Regions from separate parts of the Streptomyces sp. NPDC015125 genome, predicted to be linked through region 1. Evidence: riboswitches for the same ligand, from Rfam matches in the RefSeq annotation. Region 1 holds a riboswitch; each other region holds the start of a gene.

Region 1 (3,894 bases):
CGAAGGTGGGCCCGCCCAGAATCTGCACCACCCCGAAGGAGGTGAAGGTGAAGAGGAAGACCATCAGCGCGGCGGCCGCGACGGCGGGCCCCAGGGCCGGCAGGGTCACCCTCCGCCAGGCCGCGAACCGTCCGGCCCCCAGCATCCGCGCCGCCTCTTCCTGACGCGGGTCGAGCTGGGCCCAGAGTCCGCCGACGGTCCGGACGACCACGGCGTAGTTGAAGAACACATGCGCGAGCAGGATCGCCCACACCGAGGTGTCCAGGCGCAGGCCCCACAGCTCGTCCAGCAGTCCGCCCCGCCCGGCCAGCGCCAGGAAGGCCGAGCCGACGACGACGGTGGGCAGCACGAACGGCACCGCCACCACCGCCCGCAGCAGCTGTTTGCCCGGGAAGTCGAAACGCGCGAAGACATACGCACCGGGCAGCGCGATCAGCAGCGTCAGCCCGGTCGAGGCCGCCGCCTGCCAGACGGTGAACCACAGCACATGCACGACGTCCGGGTCGCTCAGCACGGTCCCGAACCGGCCGAATTGCCACTGTCCGCCGTCCTTCAGCCCCCGCCCGACGATCGCCACGACCGGATAGGCGAAGAACAGCGCGAAGAAGGCGAGCGGCACCGCCATCAGGCCGAGCCGCGCCGCCGTTCCCCGCACGGGCCGCGGGCGCCGGCTGCGGACTACTTCAGAACGAGCGAGGACCACTGCTTGATCCACTGTTCGCGGTTCTTGGTGATCGTCTCGGGAGGCAGCGTCGTGGGCTTGCCGATCGTCGTGCCGTACTTGGTGAACAGCTCCGGCACCTTGGCGTCCTCGCGTGCCGGGTTGACGAACATCTGCAGCGGTACGTCCTCCTGGAACTTCTTGCTCAGCAAAAAGTCCAGCAGCGCCTTACCGCCCTTCTCGTTCTTCGCTCCCTTGAGCAGGCCGCCGAATTCGATCTGGCGGAAGCAGGTGCCCGTCGCGACCCCGGTCGGCGCCTCCTTGGGCGCGGGCTTCTTGCCCAGCACCTCGGCCGGCGGGCTGGAGGCGTAGGAGACCACCAGCGGCTTGTCGCCCTTGCCCTGGCCGGCCGCGGAGCCCGAGAACCGGTCGTTGTAGGCCTGTTCCCAGCCGTCGACGACCTCGACGCCGTTGGCCTTGAGCTTCTTCCAGTAGCTCTGCCAGCCGTCCTGCCCGTACTTCGCGATGGTGCCGAGCTGGAAGGCGAGCCCCGGGGAGGACGTGGCGGAATTCTCCGTCACGAGCATGCCCTTGTACCGGGGCTTCAGCAGATCATCGAAGCTCTTCGGCGGCGCGGTCTTGTGGCGGGCGAAGTACCCGCGGTCGTAGTTGACGCAGATGTCGCCGTAGTCGAGCGGGGTGACGCGGTGCTCGCCCTTGTCGAGCTGCAGCCCGGCCGGAACGTCCGCCAGCCCCTTGGCCCGGTACGGGCTGAAGACTCCCTCGTGCAGACCGCGCGAGAGCAGCGTGTTGTCGATGCCGAAGAACACATCGCCCTGCGGATTGCCCTTGGACAGGATCGCCTGGTTGACGGCCTTCCCGGCATCCCCGCCCTTGAGGATCCTGACCTGGTAGCCGCTCTCCTTCTCGAAGGCGCTCAGGACGGACTTGGAGACGTTGAACGAGTCATGGCTGACGAGCGTGACGGTCTTGGCGTCCGCACCCCCGCCGCCCGGGGCACCGCATGCGGCCAGCGCGGACATGCCGACCGCGGCGGCGACCGCCGTGGCGGTGATTCTGCTCGTGGTGCTCACTGATTTCCTCCTGGCTGGCCAGGAAGAGACGCGGCCCCGCCCGGTGTCCACGGCTCCCGGCGTCCGAAGACGTACGGAGGGGACTCGGGGCGGGGCGCAACAGCATGAGTGACGACCGAACTTCCTACCCGGAATGACCCGGGCGAGGTTCAAGGGTCTGCGGGCGCCGTAGGTCTACGACGCTTCCGCACTCTCAGCGCTGTGGCGCTCCCCTGTCGGATGGTGCATTTGTTCGATCACACAGTACCAGCGGGCGGTCAACGTTCCGAGGCCGCGAGCTGCCCGCAGGCGCCGTCGATCTCCTGGCCGCGGGTGTCGCGGACGGTCACCGGCACACCGTGTGCCTCGATGGCCTGGACGAACGCCCGCTCGTCCTCGGGACGCGAGGCGGTCCACTTCGAACCGGGCGTCGGATTCAGCGGAATGAGGTTCACATGGACGCGCTTGCCCTTCAGCAGCCGTCCCAGCAGGTCACCGCGCCACGCCTGGTCGTTGATGTCCCGGATCAGCGCGTACTCGATCGAAATCCGGCGCCCGGACTTCTCCGCGTACTCCCACGCCGCGTCCAGCACCTCACGCACCTTCCAGCGCGTGTTGACGGGCACCAGGGTGTCGCGCAGCTCGTCATCGGGCGCATGCAGCGACACCGCCAGCCGGCACTTGAATCCTTCGTCGGCGAACCGCAGCATCGCCGGCACCAGCCCGACCGTCGAGACGGTGATGCCCCGCTGGGAAAGCCCCAGCCCGTCGGGCTCGGGGTCGGTCAGCCGCCGGATCGCCCCGACCACCCGCTTGTAGTTGGCGAGCGGCTCGCCCATCCCCATGAAGACGATGTTGGACAGCCGCGCCGGCCCGCCCGGCACCTCGCCGTCGCGCAGCGCTCGCATCCCGTCGACGATCTGGTGCACGATCTCGGCGGTCGACAGATTCCGGTCCAGGCCCGCCTGCCCCGTCGCGCAGAACGGACAGTTCATTCCGCACCCGGCCTGCGAGGAGATGCACATGGTGACCCGGTCCGGGTAGCGCATCAGCACGGACTCGACGAGCGTGCCGTCGTGCAGCTTCCACAGGGTCTTGCGCGTGGTGTCGTCGTCACACGAGATGTGCCGCATGACCTTCATCAGGTCCGGCAGCAGCTCGCTCGCCAGCTTCTCGCGCGCCGCGGCCGGGATGTCGGTCCACTGCGCCGGGTCGTGCGCATAGCGGGCGAAGTAGTGCTGCGACAGCTGCTTGGCGCGAAACGGCTTCTCCCCGATCGCGGCCACCGCTTCGCGACGCTCGACGGGAGTGAGATCGGCAAGGTGCCGCGGAGGCTTCTTGGCCCCACGCGGCGCGACGAAAGTAAGTTCTCCGGGTGCAGGCATGGTGCGTCCAGTGTGGCAGATCGTCCAGGGAGCCCCAGGCCGGAGCGGTGAGGGGTCCATCACCCACGGTGGCCTTCTGCCCTTGACGGCCCGCCTCGCACGGCCCGGGGACGGCCCGGGGACGACCCGGGGACGCCCCGGGGACGGCCGGATCATCGGCTCGACCTCGGCCTTGGCGCTCAACTGTGATCACTCCGTGTGGCGGGGAAACCGGGTGAGCAGTGGCCGCCGAAGAGATCTCGGCTTGGTTGCGTTAGCCGGCGGGTTGGGGGGCAGCTCGCTCACCAGGCGCATACTGCTCGTAATGACAAAACCTGCCGTAGCCCGGCGCCATCTGCCGTCCAGCCCCTTCAAGCCCCCGGTCACGCGTCCTCCCAAGCAGTTCGCGATGGGCGACCGGGTCACACACGATGAGTACGGCCTCGGCCGCGTGATCTGTATCGAGGATGAGATCGCGGTACTTGTCGACTTCGGTTCGCAGCAGGCACGGATCATGACTCCGTACGCCAAATTGTCCAAGCTCTGAGCCCTCGCGACGTCCGGGGCATCCGCACGCTCGGCCACGACGGCGGGATGCCCGGCGGAGCACCCACACTGCGCCACGCCACATCGCGGCAGCAGCCGCTCCCCCGACGGACGGCCCCCGCCGAGGCGGGGGCCGCGAGGCGTCGGATGAGCCGTCAGGGCCGGGGGTGCCGGCCTGCTTCGTGACGGCTGATCCCCCTGCGCATCACGGTGAGGACCTGGTCGAGGTCGTCGCCCTGGTGGGGATCGT
Region 2 (3,894 bases), on a different contig from region 1:
CGACCGTACGGACCGGCTTGTACCGCTGGGCAAGGAAGAGGTCTGCGACACCCTGGAGGCCGTGCTGGACCAGATCCTCACGGAGGCGCCGGCCGGCTGACCCGCCCCGGTCGCACCGTCCACGCCGACGCCCTGCCGGGTACGCCGGTCCTCCTGCGTGCCCGCGTACCCTCCGCTCCCTGCCCGTGCCGCCTGCCTGCCACCGCACTCCTCCCGTCCGCCCCCGCCCCTCTCACGGCCCGTGGGGGACGGAAGTCGTGTCCCTGAGCTTCCGTCACCGCTTACGGCGCCTGCCGCGTCCCCCGCGACGGCCCGGACGGCTCTCCGTGGCGCCTGTCGGCATGCCGGCACCCATTCCGGCCCCGGCATCCACCTCGGCCCCGAAATCTGCCCCGGACTGCCGGACGACTCCCGGCCCGCCGTCACTTCCCGGCCCGCCCCGCCCCTTCCGGTCCGCCGAGACCACCAGTGCCGCCAGCAACGTCGTCAGCGGCACTGCGGCCACCAGCCCGATGCTGCCCACGAGCGTGCGGACGACCTCCTCCGCGACCACTTCGCTCGTGGCGACCGTGCCGACGCTGCTCTGTGCGATCGAGAACAGCAAAAGCAACGGCAGTGCGGCACCCGCGTAGGCCAGCACAAGGGTGTTGACGACGGACGCGATGTGGTCCCGGCCGATCCGCATCGCGGCGCCGTAGAGCTTGCGCCAGCCGGCCAACGGGTCCGCCTCCTTGAGTTCCCAGACCGCGGCGGTCTGCGTCACCGTCACATCGTCGAGCACCCCCAGAGACCCGATGATGATCCCGGCGAGCAGCAGACCGCGGATCTCGATATCGGGGTACAGGCCGTGCACCAGCCCCGTCGTGTCGTCCGTATTGCCGGTCAGCAGCGCCCAGTTGATGAACACCGATCCGAGCAGCCCGATCAGCAGCAGCGAGGCGAGGGTGCCGAGTACGGCCACCGACGTACGGGCCGTCAGCCCATGGCACAGGTACAGCGCGATCAGCATGATCGCGCTTCCCCCGACCACTGCCACCACCAGCGGGTTGGAACCCTGAAGGATCGCCGGGAGGATGAACAGCGTCAGGACCACAAAGCTGGCCGCCAGTGCCACCAGCGCCAGTACTCCACGCAGTCGGCCGACGATTACCACCGCGAACGCGAAGAGGGCGGCCAGTACCCACATCGGGAGGGTCCGGTCGACATCGCTGACCGAATACTGCAGATCCTTCGGCGCCTTGGGGGAGTACGCCACCACCACGTCCTGGCCGGTGGTGTAGTGACGCAGGGCGTCCGGCGTCACTACCGCCTGGAAGGTGCGTCCCGCGTTCTCTCCCGTGGTGACTTTGATCGTCGCCTGCTGACAGGGCTCGCCTTTGGCCCGGCCCCCGGCCGGTGGTTGTCCTGTCGGGGACGGTGGCTGGGGCTGCTGCTCGGCATGGACATCCGCGCAGTTCACCTCCGCCACCTTGATGACTCTGGCCTGCTCCGTGGGCTGGTCGAAGCCGACGCCGGACGGCTTATGGGGAGGCGCACCTCCCGGCCAGAGCACGACCAGGCCGACCGCCACCGCGGCTGCAAAAGGGATCAACACTGCCGCGATGACCTTGCGCAGATGCCGGGAGACGGGCGCGGCAGGGCCATGGCCGTGCGCGTGTGAGTGCACGGCGGAATGGTGGTGGGACTCGTGAGGGCTCACCACCCGATCATTGCAAGAACTCCGGGGCCCCCTGTTCACTCCGCCACATCGGCCGCTACCGTGGTGCCACCTTTGCAATCGCGGGAGCTCGGAGCACCGGGCTGAGAGGGCGCTGACCTTCGTCCCAGCGGCGTTTCACGTGAAACGCCCATGGACGCAAGCCGCTGCGTCGACCGCTGAACCTGTTACCGGGTAATGCCGGCGTAGGGAGTTGGGTCTCATGACTCTGCAGGATGCACGCACGCCCGAAAACGGAAACGGTGCCGGCGGCAGCAGTGAGCCGCAGATCGGCTGGCACAAGGGCTATGTCTCCGGATCGCGCCCGGATCTTCGGGTCCCGGTCCGGCGGGTGCACCTCACCAACGGCAAGGACGTGACGCTTTACGACACGTCAGGGCCGTACACCGACCCGCACATCGATACCGACGTCCGCCGTGGTCTGGCGCCGCTGCGGGAGAACTGGATCATCACTCGCGGCGACACCGAGGAGTACACGGGCCGCCCCCTGCGGCCCGAGGACGACGGCCTCAAGCACACCTCGCCGCGCGGCGGTCTCAAGAACCTCGACGCGGTCTTCCCGGGCCGCCCCCGCCAGCCCCGCCGCGGCCGTGACGGCGCCGCGGTCACCCAGCTCGCCTACGCCCAGCGCGGCGAGATCACCGCGGAGATGGAGTATGTCGCCCTCCGCGAGAACGTCACCCCCGAGTTCGTCCGCGACGAGATCGCGGCGGGACGCGCGGTGCTGCCGTCGAACATCAACCACCCGGAGATCGAGCCGATGATCATCGGCAAGAACTTCCTGGTGAAGGTGAACGCCAACATCGGCAATTCGGCGGTCACTTCCTCCATCGAGGAGGAGGTGGAGAAGATGACCTGGGCGACTCGCTGGGGCGCCGACACGGTCATGGACCTCTCCACCGGCCGCAATATCCACACCACCCGCGAATGGGTGCTGCGCAACTCCCCCGTCCCCATCGGCACCGTCCCCCTCTACCAGGCACTGGAGAAGGTCGACGGCAAGGCCGAGGAGCTGACCTGGGAGATCTACAAGGACACCGTCATCGAGCAGGCCGAACAGGGCGTCGACTACATGACGGTGCACGCCGGGGTGCTGCTCCGTTATGTCCCCCTGACGGCCCGCCGTAAGACCGGCATCGTCTCCCGCGGTGGTTCGATCATGGCGGCCTGGTGCCTGGCGCATCACAAGGAGTCGTTCCTCTATACGCACTTCGAGGAGCTCTGCGAGATCCTCGCCTCGTACGACGTCACCTACTCGCTCGGAGACGGCCTGCGCCCCGGATCCATCGCGGACGCCAATGACGAGGCCCAGTTCGCGGAGCTGCGGACACTCGGTGAGCTGAACACCATCGCCAAGCGGCACGGCGTCCAGACGATGATCGAGGGCCCGGGACATGTCCCGATGCACAAGATCAAGGAGAACATCGACCTCCAGCAGGAGATCTGCGAGGAGGCCCCGTTCTATACGCTCGGGCCGCTGACCACCGATATCGCACCCGCCTACGACCACATCACCTCTGGTATCGGCGCGGCGATGATCGCTTGGTGGGGCACCGCCATGCTCTGCTACGTCACGCCCAAGGAGCATCTGGGCCTCCCGGACCGCGACGACGTCAAGACCGGCGTCATCACGTACAAGATCGCGGCTCATGCGGCAGACCTGGCCAAGGGGCATCCGGGCGCCCAGGGATGGGATGACGCGCTCTCCGACGCCCGCTTCGAGTTCCGCTGGGAGGACCAGTTCAACCTGGCCCTCGACCCGGACACGGCCCGCGCCTTCCATGACGCGACGCTGCCTGCCGAGCCGGCGAAGACGGCCCACTTCTGCTCGATGTGCGGCCCGAAGTTCTGCTCGATGAAGATCAGCCAGGACATCCGCCGCGAACACGGGGGTGATCTGGCGATCGACCCCGAGGCCGGAATGGCCGAGAAGTCGAAGGAGTTCGCGGCTGCGGGCAACCGCGTGTATCTGCCGCTCGCGGAGTAGCCCGCCTTCGGACGTCGCGCCTTCGGGCACCTCGGCAGGAAGGCCCCCACCGAAAGGCGGGGGCCTTCCGCTTGCCCTTCCTGCGGCGTGGGCGCCTCCCGGCGACTCTCACGGCGCCGGGCTGCCCCGCGCTAATCCGGCTGGTGGTCGGATCCCCCGTAATCCGGGCTGGTGAAGTCCGGGCTGGAGT
Region 3 (3,894 bases), on a different contig from region 1:
TCGCGGGTCTCGCCGTTGACGGACACCGAGACGGTGGGTGGGGCGGCGTTCATACGGGTTGCTCCTGTGGGGCACGGGTGTGCTCGGGTCCCGGGGCGGTGATGGGGGTCCCCCCGCGCCGTTCAGGGGTGGGGGAGAAGCGCGCGGGGGAGAACGGTCGGGCCTCCTCGGGAAGGAGCCCGGTGGCCAGTACTTCGGCCATCGCGTCACCGGTGACCGGGGTGAGCAGCACTCCGTTGCGGAAGTGGCCGGTGGCGAGGTGCAGGCCGGGCAGTGCGGTCGGCCCGAGCATCGGGGCGTTGTCGGGGGAGCCGGGGCGCAGTCCGGCGCAGGTCTCGACGAGCGGCAGCTCGGTGATGCCGGGGACCAGCTCGTGCGCGTCCCGCAGCAGCTCGTAGACCCCGCCCGCGGTCACGGTGGTGTCCCAGCCCAGCTCCTCGCTGGTGGCGCCGACGACCAGTTCGCCGTTCTCGCGCGGGACCAGATAGAGGGGGCCGCCGCGGACGACCGCCCGTACGGTGCGGGAGAGGAAGGCGGGGCTGCCCGCGGGCATGTCCGGGAGCCGCAGCCGCAGCACCTGGCCCTTGACCGGGCGCACCCGGGGCAGCACCTCGTCGGGCACGCCGGCGAGCCGGCCGCTGTGGCTGCCCGCGGCCAGGACGACCTGACCGGCCGGCACCCGTGTCCCGTCGGCGAGTTCCGCGCCGGTGGCACGGCCGCCGTCGACCGTCAGCCGCGCGGCCGGGCTCCGGTGGAAGGCCACCCCGGAGCGTTCACAGGCGGTCAGCAGCGCGCTCGCCAGCCGGCGCGGATCGACCTGATGGTCGCCGTCCACCCGCAGACCGCCGCGCACCCCGGGGGCGAGCATCGGCTCCAGCCGCCGGCACTCGCGCCCCGTCAGCCACTGTGACTCCAGTCCCGAGCGGATCTGCAGGGTGTGCAGTTCGCGCAGATGGGCACGGTCGTCGGCGTCCAGCGCGACGGCCAGGGTGCCGCACCGCCGATAGCCGACGGGCCGGCCCGCGGCCTCCTCCAGCTCTTCGACGAACCGGGGGTAGCGCCGGGCGGAGGCGAGATTGAGGCCCAGCAGGGTCTGCTCGCCGTAGTGGAGCTCGGTGACCGCTGCCAGCATCCCGGCCGCGACCCGGGCCGCCCCGCCACCGGGCGCGGGGTCGGCCACCGCGGCGCTCAGCCCGCGGACGGCCGCCCGCCAGGCGGTGACCAGGCCGATGATGCCGCCGCCGATGACCAGTACATCAGGGCTTGGCGGGGTGGGTTGTGATCGTGTGGCCGCTGCGTGCATGGGCGTCCAGCCCCTCCCTTCGCCGGCATGACCCGGATCAGGTTCGTACGGTCGGAGGCCGGTCAGCCTCCCTCTCAGCCCGGTGCGTCCGGGCTCCCGCGAGTGCGTGTATCCATCACCCTAATACGGGGCCGCGACGCACCGTAAGGCAGCGCCCCCGGTCTCCCGGGGGCCCGCGTCCCGGGCCGCCCGGACGGTGACGCTGTGTCAGAGATCTCCTTGCGCGCTGCTGCGAGCCGCCTCACACCCCGTCCTAGAGTGATCGGGTGAGCGAGCAGAGCAAGTCCTCCCAGGCCCCTGACCGCACGCCGCACGTCGTGATCGCCGGCGCCGGAATCGCAGGTGTGCAGACCGCGGTCGCCCTGCGCGAACAGGGCTGGCCCGGCGCGATCACGCTCCTCGGTGACGAGCCCCACCAGCCCTACGACCGTCCGCCGCTGTCCAAGGCGGTGCTGCTGGGCAAGGCCGAGGGCTCCGCCTTCGACGTCGACTTCGAAGCGCTCGGCGTGGCACTCCACCTCAGCCGCCCGGTCACCGCCCTGGTGCCGGACGCCCATGTGATCGAGACGGCCGACGGCCCGGTCCCCTACGACTATGCGGTCCTGGCGACCGGTGCCGACCCGATCGTGCTGCCCGGCAGCGAGGGGCTGCCCGGCGTCCATCTGCTGCGCACCCTGGACGACGCCGAGCGGCTGCGGCCGGTGCTCGCCGCCCAGCACGAGATCGTGGTCGTCGGGGCGGGCTGGATCGGTGCCGAGTTCGCGACCGCGGCACGCGAGGCGGGGTGCGCGGTCACCGTCGTCGAAGCCGCCGACCGCCCGCTGGCCGGTGCGCTGCCCGCCGAGGTCGCCGCCCATATGACCGGCTGGTACGCGGATGCGGGCGCTGAGCTGCGCACCGGCGCCCGGGTCGCCTCCGTCACGGCGGGCGCGGTCACCCTCGAGGACGGCACGGTGCTGCCCGCCGACGCGGTGGTCATCGGGATCGGTGCCCGCCCCGCGACCGGCTGGCTGGCCGGCTCGGGCGTCGAGGTCTCGCCGCGGGACGGCTCCGTACTGGCCGACGAGCAACTGCGCACCTCCGTGGCCGATGTCTACGCGGTCGGCGACTGTGCCTCCTTCCCGTCGGCCCGCTACGGCACCCGGCTGCTGATCCACCACTGGGACAACGCGCTCCAGGGCCCGCGCACGGTCGCCGAGAACATCGCCCGCGGCGAGGCGGAAGGGGTGGCCTACGACCCCGTCCCGTACTTCTGGTCGGAGCAGTTCGGCCGGTTCGTGCAGTACGTGGGCCACCACGGGGACGCCGATGAGCTGGTCTGGCGCGGCGACCCGGCCGGGGCCGCCTGGTCGGTGATCTGGCTGCGGGAAGGACGGCTCGTCGCGCTGCTGGCCGTGGGGCGGCCCCGGGACCTCGCCCAGGGGCGGAAGCTGATCGAGCGGGGTGTGGCCCTGGACCGGGAGCGGGCCGCGAATGCGTCGGTGCCGCTGAAGGCCGCGGCGCTGTAGCCGGGCGCCGGCTGCCGGTGCCGGGCGGCGGGTGGGGGGGGAGAGCCGTGACCGGCGGATGCCCCCGGGTGCCGGCTGTCACCCTCCGGTGTGCAGCAGGCCCCTGATGGCGATGCCCGGCTACCGGCTGTCAGTGGGAGGTGGCAGGCTTGTCCCGTGACCGAGATTGACGCAAACATCGATGGACTCGTCCCCGCCTGGCTCACCCTCCCCGACATCGCCGAACAGCTCGGCGTCGAGGTGACGCGGGTCCGGCAGCTGGTCAAGGAGGGCCAGCTGATCGCGGTGCGCCGCGGCGAAAACCGGGCGCTGCACGTGCCCGCCGATTTCATCCAGGACGACAAGGTGGTCAAGGGCCTCGTCGGCACCCTCACCCTCCTCAAGGACGACGGCTTCACCGACGAGGAGATGCTGGAGTGGCTGTTCACCCCGGATGAGACCCTGCCCGGCACGCCCGCCCAGGCGCTGCGCGAGAATCGCGGCACGGAGGTGAAGCGCCGGGCCCAGGCGCTCGCCGTCTGACGCCGAAGGCGCGGCCCGCCCTGTGCCGGCGGCCGCACCAGCATCCGTAACCGCATCCGCGGGGCGTACGGACCGGAAGGCCCGGCCGTACGCCCCCGACCTGGGGGGAAGCCGCCCGATGACCACCGCACGCCCGGCTCTGGCCGACGCCCGGCTCTATCTCTGCACGGACGCCCGCCGGCGCCAGGGCGATCTCCCGCAGTTCCTGGACGCGGTGCTCGCCTCGGGTGTGGACATCGTCCAGCTGCGGGACAAGGGCATGGAAGCCGGCGAGGAGCTCCGCCATCTGGAGGTCTTCGCGGACGCCTGCCGACGGCACGGGAAGCTGCTCGCGGTCAACGACCGCGCGGATGTCGCCCATGCGGCGGGCAGCGAGGTCTTGCATCTCGGACAGGGCGATCTGCCGGTCCCGGCCGCCCGCGCCCTGCTGGGCCCGGACGTCCTCATAGGCCGCTCCACCCATGCCGAGGCCGAGGTGGACGCCGCGCTCACCGAACCCGGTGTGGACTACTTCTGCACGGGCCCGTGCTGGCCGACACCCACCAAGCCGGGCCGTCACGC

Evidence for each region. Region 1 has a riboswitch for thiamine pyrophosphate ahead of ACF088_RS00365 (thiamine ABC transporter substrate binding subunit). Riboswitches for the same ligand answer to the same signal wherever they lie in the genome.
Region 2: another riboswitch for thiamine pyrophosphate. It lies ahead of thiC (phosphomethylpyrimidine synthase ThiC); the one in region 1 lies ahead of ACF088_RS00365 (thiamine ABC transporter substrate binding subunit).
Region 3: another riboswitch for thiamine pyrophosphate. It lies ahead of thiO (glycine oxidase ThiO); the one in region 1 lies ahead of ACF088_RS00365 (thiamine ABC transporter substrate binding subunit).

The regions. Positions count from the first base shown of each region.
Region 1 covers NZ_JBIBVF010000001.1:95,528-99,421, forward strand. The annotation lists gene ACF088_RS00360 (ABC transporter permease) at 1-703, opposite strand, end outside; gene ACF088_RS00365 (thiamine ABC transporter substrate binding subunit) at 679-1,755, opposite strand; TPP riboswitch at 1,859-1,979, opposite strand; gene rlmN (23S rRNA (adenine(2503)-C(2))-methyltransferase RlmN) at 2,013-3,119, opposite strand; gene ACF088_RS00375 (hypothetical protein) at 3,424-3,645, shown strand; gene ACF088_RS00380 (RNHCP domain-containing protein) at 3,800-3,894, opposite strand, start outside.
Region 2 covers NZ_JBIBVF010000006.1:257,446-261,339, reverse strand. The annotation lists gene ACF088_RS17095 (SsgA family sporulation/cell division regulator) at 1-100, shown strand, start outside; gene ACF088_RS17090 (YibE/F family protein) at 275-1,702, opposite strand; TPP riboswitch at 1,770-1,926, shown strand; gene thiC (phosphomethylpyrimidine synthase ThiC) at 1,920-3,704, shown strand; gene ACF088_RS17080 (hypothetical protein) at 3,836-3,894, opposite strand, start outside.
Region 3 covers NZ_JBIBVF010000030.1:1,212-5,105, forward strand. The annotation lists gene thiS (sulfur carrier protein ThiS) at 1-53, opposite strand, end outside; gene thiO (glycine oxidase ThiO) at 50-1,303, opposite strand; TPP riboswitch at 1,301-1,413, opposite strand; gene ACF088_RS37765 (NAD(P)/FAD-dependent oxidoreductase) at 1,570-2,811, shown strand; gene ACF088_RS37770 (Rv2175c family DNA-binding protein) at 2,968-3,333, shown strand; gene thiE (thiamine phosphate synthase) at 3,452-3,894, shown strand, end outside.